Regions from separate parts of the Enteractinococcus fodinae genome, predicted to be linked through region 1. Evidence: riboswitches for the same ligand, from Rfam matches in the RefSeq annotation. Region 1 holds a riboswitch; the other holds the start of a gene.

Evidence for each region. Region 1 has a riboswitch for S-adenosylmethionine ahead of J2S62_RS10455 (LLM class flavin-dependent oxidoreductase). Riboswitches for the same ligand answer to the same signal wherever they lie in the genome.
Region 2: linked by a shared signal. The riboswitch ahead of J2S62_RS00155 (acyl-CoA dehydrogenase family protein) and the one ahead of J2S62_RS10455 (LLM class flavin-dependent oxidoreductase) in region 1 are both predicted to bind S-adenosylmethionine.

The regions. Positions count from the first base shown of each region.
Region 1 covers NZ_JAVDYJ010000001.1:2,244,649-2,249,072, forward strand. The annotation lists gene J2S62_RS10450 (SDR family oxidoreductase) at 36-1,136, shown strand; gene J2S62_RS10455 (LLM class flavin-dependent oxidoreductase) at 1,209-2,615, opposite strand; SAM riboswitch class I at 2,609-2,697, opposite strand; SAM riboswitch class I at 2,977-3,065, shown strand; gene J2S62_RS10460 (ABC transporter ATP-binding protein) at 3,075-3,869, shown strand; gene J2S62_RS10465 (aliphatic sulfonate ABC transporter substrate-binding protein) at 3,873-4,424, shown strand, end outside.
Region 2 covers NZ_JAVDYJ010000001.1:35,350-39,773, reverse strand. The annotation lists gene J2S62_RS00160 (hypothetical protein) at 294-1,451, shown strand; SAM riboswitch class IV at 2,034-2,147, shown strand; gene J2S62_RS00155 (acyl-CoA dehydrogenase family protein) at 2,226-3,527, shown strand; gene J2S62_RS00150 (formate--tetrahydrofolate ligase) at 3,623-4,424, opposite strand, start outside.

The sequences.
Region 1 (4,424 bases):
GGTAGCCGCCCTCGTTATACAGAAGGAATTCTTTGATGACATCCACGGTCGGATTAAATTTGACTGACTTGCCAGCCCACCCAGGAACGGTCTTCGTCGCCGGGGACGGTGGTCTGTTGGGCAGTTACGCTGCCGAGTTGTACCACCAGCTTGGGTGGACGGTCCACGGGGTGAGCCGTCGAGCGCTCCCCGAGGTCCCATGGGTCCACCACCGCGCTGACTTACTCGATGAACAGGCTGTTAGTGAACTGGCCCAAGTCGAAGGGCTAGCCGAGGTGACCCACTTGGTTTTCGGCGCATACATTGAACGTGACACCGATGCGGAACTCATCGAAATCAACGATGCGTTGTTAGAAAATACCTTAGAGGTGCTCCGGCAGGCCGGAGCGAACCTGAAACACGTGACGATCTATCAGGGCGGAAAAGCCTACGGGCACCACCTCGGGTTTTTCAATACCCCTGCCAAAGAATCAGACCCGCGACTCATCGGGCCGCATTTCTACTACACGCAAGAAGACCTCCTGCGCCAACGCGCACAAGAACGGGGTTTCGATTTCACGGTGCTGCGTCCCGAGGGCGTGACCGGGTACGCGACCGGCAACCCCATGAACCTGTTGTTAGTCATCGGGGTCTATGCGGCCATCAGTAAAGAGCTTGGGTTACCCTTGCGCTTCCCAGGCACCCGGACAGCCTACGACGTGCTCTACCAAACCACCGATGCCCAACTGTTAGCCCGAGCCACCGTGTGGGCGGGTGGGACAAAAACGGCTGCCGGCCAGGTCTTTAACGTCACCAATGGCGATCAGTTCCGCTGGTCACAACTCTGGCCGCGGTTCGCCGAGCATTTCGGCATGGCCTACGCCCCACCCCAACAGATGTCGTTAACCGAAACCATGCCGGCATTGGCCGAAATCTGGGACAGACTGGTGCACCGCCACGACCTGCAACCCACCCCGTATCACGAGTTAGTCGGGTGGGGTGTTGGAGATTTCTTATTCCAGCACGAAGCTGACAACATCACCTCGACCGTGAAGATCCGTCAGGCGGGTTTCGCCGATGCTCTCGATACTGAAACGCGTTTATTGGAACTCTTTGATCAGCTGGTGGAACAAAAAGTTCTGCCGCCATTGCGGTAGTGCGCGCGACAAAACGCCCACAACCAGCATGCTGGTTGTGGGCGTTTTCGCATTCTAGTCCCTGAACGGGTGTTAGACCAGTGAGCTGGCCCCGAGCTTATAGCTGGCACCAACGTGGGTCTCGGGGAGGTGGTCGCCCTGGCCGAAGAGTTTATGGCGCAGGGTGCCCTCGGAGTATTCGGTCTTGTAGCGGCCGCGTTCCTGGAGTTCTGGGACAACGTATTCAACGATGTCTTCGAAGGTTCCCGGGGTGATGTGGTAGGCCAGGTTGAAACCATCGACGTCGGTTTCGTCCTGGATCCTGATAAGCTCTTCTGCAACCGTGGCGCCGGATCCGATCAGGACCGGTCCGAAACCACCGACACCAACCCATTCGGCGAGTTTACGAACGGTCCATTCTTCGCCGTCGCCGGAAGCCCTGCGGAAGGTTTCGGCAGCCGATTGGATTGCATTGGATTCGATGTGGCCGATGGGAGCATCCAAATCATATTTGGAAAAGTCGGTGCCCATCCAACCTGACATCAGCGACAGCGCGCCTTCAACATCGGCATACTGGGCAAGATCCCGGTACTTCTCCTGTGCTTCGGCATCCGTTGCACCGGTGACAACGGTCTGCATCCCAAAGACTCTCATGTCATACGGGTCGCGGCCGGCTTCGACCAGTGCCGCACGGGTTTTGGCGATTGACTCGCCCAGCAATTCTGGGGTCGGTGAGTTCATAAAGGTGGCTTCGGCATGTTTGGCACTAAAAACACGCCCACGGGTCGAGGCGCCGGCCTGATAGATGACCGGGGTGCGCTGTGGCGACGGTTCGGTCACCGCTGCACCTGGTACCCGGAAGAATTCGCCTTCGTGAGCAATGTTGTGAACTTTGGTGAAGTCGGTGAAGACGCCTGATTCGCGGTCGAATTGCACCGCATCGTCTTCCCATGACCCTTCGAGGAGTTTGTAGATGACTTCGAGGTATTCATCCGCGTGGTCATAGCGACGATCGTGTTCCATCTGATCGTCGTTACCCATGTTGCGGGCCGCCGATGGGAGGTAACCGGTCACAACGTTCCAGCCCACGCGGCCGTTGGTGAGGTGATCCAGGGTGGCCAGGCGACGAGCGAATGGGAAAGGGTGCTCATAGGCGGTGCCGGCTGTAACCCCGAAACCGAGGTGCTTGGTCACGGCAGCCATGGCAGAGACCAGCAGGAAGGGGTCGTTGACGGGCACCTGCGCACCCGAGGTCAGTGCAGCATTGGAGTTGCCACCGTAAATATCGTAGGGCCCAAGAACATCGGCGATGAAGAGCCCATCGAACAGCCCTTTTTCTAGCGTCTGGGCCAGATCGGTCCAGTAGGACAGCTTATTGTAGTCTCGGGACTGGTCTTGCGGGTGGCGCCATAGGCCTGGTGATTGGTGTCCGACACAGTTCATGTCGAAAGCGTTGAAGAGGATTTGACGTTGTGATGCCACGATGAATGCTCCTTCCATCGGTTCTGGCGGTAGCACCTTCCCACACGGGTGGTTGCTGCGGCGTCGTCGAGCCAGATCTCTTAGCCGCTCTGGATGGTTACAGCTACCGATTCAAACACATTTGTCCCCAAGATTGCCAGTCGAATCGTCATATTGTTGCCTTGTGTTCGCTCCCCGAATCGTACACCCTAGTCAGCTATCAGTAACGTCGGCAGAAAACACTCACGGAGTTCATTCCCTGCCTTCGGGATAGTGGAGCAGGGCTGTCCCCCATCCACGGCAACGGTCGGTTCGCTCCGAACATGCCATTGTCCAGTAGGCAACGCACCGTAACAATAATTTTCCTTTTGACCCATGATCAGCATAGGATCGTTGAACGTAACCATCCAGAGCGACTGAGAGACTTGGCTCAGTGAAGTCGCAGCAACCACCCGAAGGGCAGGTGCTAACGCCAAGACTCGATGGAGTGATTTTTTCATGACGCTCACAGCATCCAGTCCTGCAGTAGTCTGCCGCAATGTCGGCCGAGCCTTCGGTACCAACGGCACCACCCGCCAGATCTTGACTGACATCAACCTCGAGGTCGCACCCGGAGAGATCATTGCCATCATCGGTGCCTCCGGGTCCGGAAAATCCACCTTGCTACGTGCCCTGGGCGGGTTGGATGTCGGATGCACCGGCCAGGTGCACATCCAAGACACTCCCGTGGCCGAATTCGATCCACGGTGTGCCATCGGGTTCCAAGAACCCCGACTGATGCCCTGGGCGAGCGTGGCGGACAACGTTGCCCTGGGACTACCCGACGGAACGGGCAAAGCTGCTGGCAAACACCGCGTCGATGAGCTCTTGCAGCTTGTCGGTTTGGAGCACGCAGCCGATCATCGCCCGCGGGAAATCTCCGGCGGCATGGCCCAACGCGCTTCCTTGGCACGTGCGATGGCCCGCGACCCCGAAATCCTGTTGTTAGATGAGCCCTTTGGTGCCCTCGACGCGTTGACACGCATCAAAATGCAGCAACTGCTGTTGGACGTACATGCCAAAACCGGTACCACCACAGTGATGGTCACCCATGATGTTGACGAAGCCTTGCTGCTGTCAGATCGCATCATCCTGTTGGATCACACCCCGCACATCGAAGGCGCGACGATTGCCAATATTTTCACTCCACCCGTACCTCGGCCACGCGCCAGCCATGACCCCGCACTAGTTTCGTTACGGGAGCAACTGCTGACCGGTTTGGGCGTACAACCACTTGCATCTTCGAAAGGCTAACTCATGTTACTTCCACGCAAAACACTTCCCGCTGCAATCCTGGCCGGAGCGCTGGCACTGACCGGATGCGCCGGAGAAAACGCTGACGCCGGTGAGACCGAATCGCTGCGCATCGACTACGCCACCTACAATCCCTTGTCGCTGATCATCAAAGACCAAGGCTGGTTGGAAGAAGAACTTGATGGCGAGGTTGAATGGGTCTTTTCTGCTGGCTCGAACCGCGCCAATGAAAACCTGCGCGCCGAGGCTATCGATGTCGGCTCTACTGCAGGCTCAGCTGCCCTACTATCCCGTTCAACCGGGACACCCATTCAGACCATTAGCGTCGTTGGCAACGTCGAATGGACCGCACTGGTCGTTCCAGAAGACTCCGCGATCGACACCGTAGAGGATCTTGCCGGGCACTCGGTTGCGGCCACCCGTGGCACCGACCCGTACTTCTTCCTCGTTCAAGCCCTAGAGGAAGCCGGCCTTGAGCTGTCGGAGGTCGAGGTGCAAAACGTCCAGCACGCTGACGGGTTCACCGCCTTGAATAACGGCTCCGTTGAGGCCTGG
Region 2 (4,424 bases), 2.2 Mb from region 1:
CTCACATCGAAATGATTCCTCTATACCACCGGATGCTGCAAGCTGAGAGGGGACCAGGATGTGGGCCTGTTGCTCAGCGAGGAGGTGAGTACAGTCAAACAAAACATCAACTCTACCGACATTTGATTACGCGCATCTCGGGTCGATGGCGCACCTTGAGAATGCAAATGCGGGTATATCCTTTACACCTTGCGGCCCGAGGAGCGTATGCTTGTCGTTCCCAAGTGAAGGGACACCCGGAGAACCTGCACCAACATCACGCCGAGCTTGCCGAGAGCTTGTACGATAGCGCCGTGACCGATTATCAAATTGACACCGACAACATCCTGGCACGCCACCGTCAGCTGAGTGGTCTCAAAGCCCTGGCCACTTCGGGCCAGAAGCTGACCGAACGCAGCTTCGAGCTCTACGGACCGACAGCGACCGCCGAGTTTGCCAAATGGACGAGTCGTGCTGGGAACTTGGCGGCCAAACCCCAGGTAGTTCAGGTCGTGCAGGCCCATCAGCAGTTGATCCAGACGCACGGCGTCTACGGTTGGTTGCAGGTGTTGCTGACCGGTGCGGTCTATCAGTACCACCGTGATTTGAACATGCAGGGCCGGACCGGCGATGCAACGTACCTTTCCCGGCAACATGTTGACGACGTCTGCCGGCTCGGCACGCACATTGTGCTGAACTATGGGGCACCGACGATCGGGAATCGCAAATTACTCACACATTTTATGTCAGGAAACTACGCTCGCTTGGTGGATCGCATCCTGCCATCGGTGGGCGCTGAGCTCGGTCAAGAACTTTCCGGCGAAGCTCTGGAGCAAGGTGCGAACCCGGTGTTCCGATTGCCGCAAGAAGGCTTGCAGCTGGCCATCGTCCACGAATTGGACCTGCGTCCAATGGATGCGGACGAGCCCGTCCAGGATGACGGCTTCCCGCCCCAACCCGACCCAATCCGCCAAACCGATGTGTCCACCCTGGACGGTGCGGCCCAGCAGATGATCTATGAACTCTCCATGATCACGCGTGCACTCCAGGGAGACACTCCGCCGGAACCCTGGGATGAGACGCTAGTCCGTGCTCGTCTCGAAGCCACCATGGGCATCGCCTGGGCTTCGCAATGCCTCTACCCGCATCCCGAGGTCGCGTCCGAGGAACTTCGACAGATGTATGTCGAGGACCTCGTGGCCCGGGTCGAAAAACTTCAGGATCGTGGCGTCATCGGCACAGTCTCCTCCGATATCTTCGAAACTCGCCAGCTCGTTGAAGAAGCTGCCGAGGGCGACCCTGGCACCGCGGTGCTCTACGAGCGTGCCATGCGCCAGTCCGTGGATAATGCCGCCTGGGTCGTGTTGAACTGGGTACCGGATCTGCAAACGGCAGGTTTTCTGGCCCAGTTACTGCTGGACTATCAGTTCGATGTGTTCTTCGACGAGATAGAGACGCTAGAACTTCCATGAGACGCCTTAGCACCCGTCAAAGAGGCCTCGTCGCCCAGGTTTGAAGGGAGTGCATGATCTAGACAGCAGGGGAAATGAGCGGCCATGATGAAGCATTGCTCATTCGGAGGTCCCCATGCAGACGTTGCTAGACATGCTCATCCCCACCGTACCCGTGTGGGAAGTGATAGTCCGTGGGACGTTGACCTCTCTGGGCCTCATGTTGCTGCTATGAATCGTTGGACAGCGAGAATCCGGCGGTCTTGGACTGACCGATCTGCTCATCGTCCATGCGGCCGATGCCGCCGGGGTAGGTCTGCAAGGAGATGCTAGCTCACTTTCCGACATTCTGGTGCTCACCATCTTTTTCTGGAGCCTGGCGCTGGATGCCCTATCGTACCGCTGGCCGAGATTTGCGCGCATCGTCAAGGCTCGACCGAAACTGCTCGTTCAAGACTGCCAGATTAATCGGCGTGCGCGCCGGCGTGACTTTATGAATAATGAAAAGTTATGGCGACTTATGAAGATTCGTTGCTTCACTGAAGGTTATTTCTTGGCTCCCAATTGATGCATGTCGTGAATCGAGGCTATAGTGCAATACAGAATCTTGAGATCCGGCGTATAGCCCTAGCTACCCGGACAGCAACCCTCTCACCGTAGTGGGGTGCTCTAGGTGATGATTCGGCCCAGCGAAAAAATCGTGGGCAAGTATGGTGCCTCTCACTGAAGCTCCCCAATATGCGCGAGCTGTCGTGTGCGGAAGTGCCACGAATTTCATGAAACGAGTGAAAACCGATGACTTCTACTTCAACTATTGCACTACCAACGTTCGAACAGCTCCTACAAGCTACGGAACACGTTTCGCCCACTGACCTGCAATTACACCAACATTTTGCACCGGTGTTCGAAACGATCGCTGCTGGTGCAAGGCAACGGGAGCAAGACCATGAACTAGCGTTTGATGCCTTTGAAAAATTGCGGACCTCGGGTTTTACTCGCGTTCGTCTAGCTCGAGAGCATGGTGGAATTGGTGCATCCCTGCCGCAATTAGCCGAACTCTTAGTTGACCTCGGACAAGCAGATTCAAATTTACCTCAAGCCCTACACGGGCACTTCATGTTCACAGAACAGCATCAGAATGAATCTCAAGGGGCAGTCTCTGCATGGTGGCTTGCTGAGGTGGCCAAGGGCAAAATCTTTGGTAACGCCCTGGTTGAACTCCCCCCTGCAGCGGGCAAGCGCCCGGTGTATTGGACCGACGCGGAACCCACGTCCGGTGGAGTCATTGCTCATCTGACCGGCGACAAATTTTATTCAACTGGCGCGATCTTTGCCGACTACCTTCTCATTTCAGCGTCGCGTGCAGCTGATGAAGACGAAGGACCATTGTTTGCAATCGTCGACGCAGAACACCCTGGTGTCAAACGAATCGACGATTGGAATGGTTTTGGGCAACGACTCACCGCTTCGGGTACGACCATTCTCGACGAGGTTCCCGTGCTTGAAAACCGGCTCCAGGAATTCGATGTGCCCACCGGAGTGCTCTCGTACACGATCTTGTGGATCGCCTTAATTGCTACCCAAACCGGCATAGGCCAAGCGGCGATAAAAGATATTACCCAGTACGTTGCCACTCGACGCCGGACCTACAACCACGCAACAGCAGAGACCCCTGCAGAAGATCCTCTGGTACATGAAGTCATCGGGAAAGCCTCCGCCAAAGTGTCCGCAGCTCGACACATCGTGCGAGGTGTAGCAGCCGTTGCAGAGCAGTCCTATGTGCAAATTCAAGGGCATACCGATCTGGAAGACCCGGTCTTTCTAGATGCGCACACGAGAGCAAATATTGCACTATCTGAAGCTAGTCTGGTGGTCTCAGAACTCATTTTGGATGCCACCAATCAGATTTTTGAAGTCGGGGGAGCATCCGCGACGATCGCATCCAATCAATTGCACCAGCACTGGCTCAATGCGCGTACCATCGCTAGCCACACACCTTTAATTTATCGTACCCAGGCTGTGGGTAACTACCGAATCAACGGCGTGATCCCACCGCACCACTCGACTGCCCGGAACTCAGAACCGCGCCAGGGATAGATACCTGGCCGCTCGCTGCTGATAGTTCAGGGCGCACCATCCAACGACGGTGCGCCCTGAACCGCGAGAATAACACTACGGTGACCAGTTACGCGTTAGAACAGGCCTAGAATTTCGCCTTCATCGTTAACGTCCATCTTGTCGGAAGCGGGTTTAGCAGGCAGGCCAGGCATCGTCATCATGGCACCGGTCAGGGCCACGACGAATCCGGCACCGGCACGCAGGTTGAGCTCGCGCACGGTCACCCGGAACCCGTCAGGAGCACCCAAGGCTTTGGGATCGTCACTGAAGGAGTACTGGGTTTTTGCCATACATACGGGCATCTTATCGAGGCCGGCTTCTTCGAGTTGTTTCAGCTGCCGTTGAGCGGTCGAGGAGAAATCGACACCGTCGCCACCATACACGTTGGTCACGATGTGCTCGATGCGCTCCCGGATGCCGGTGTCTTCACCGAACATCGGCTGTACGGTGTCGTCGGAGTCCTTGAGAACCTCAGTCAGGTGGGAGGCCAGGGCTTTGGCACCTTCGCCACCATTGGCCCACACACTGACCACTTCGGCGTGGACATCGTGTTTGGCGCAGAAGTCTTTGACCCACTGGAGTTCTTCTTCGGTGTCTTGCGGGAACTGGTTGACCGCCACCACAACCGGAGCGCCAAAAGATTTCACATTCTTTAGGTGCCGAGCGAGGTTCGCGGAGCCTTTTTCCATCGCCTCGATGTGGCCGGTGCGATCATCACCGGGGTTATTGACCTCATCGACGGACAAACCACCGTTGTATTTGAGGGATCGCACGGTTGAGACGACGGTGACCGCGTCGGCGGCAAACCCACCGGCGGGCCCGGTGATATTGACGAATTTTTCGCCACCGAGGTCTGCGCCGAATCCGGCTTCGGTC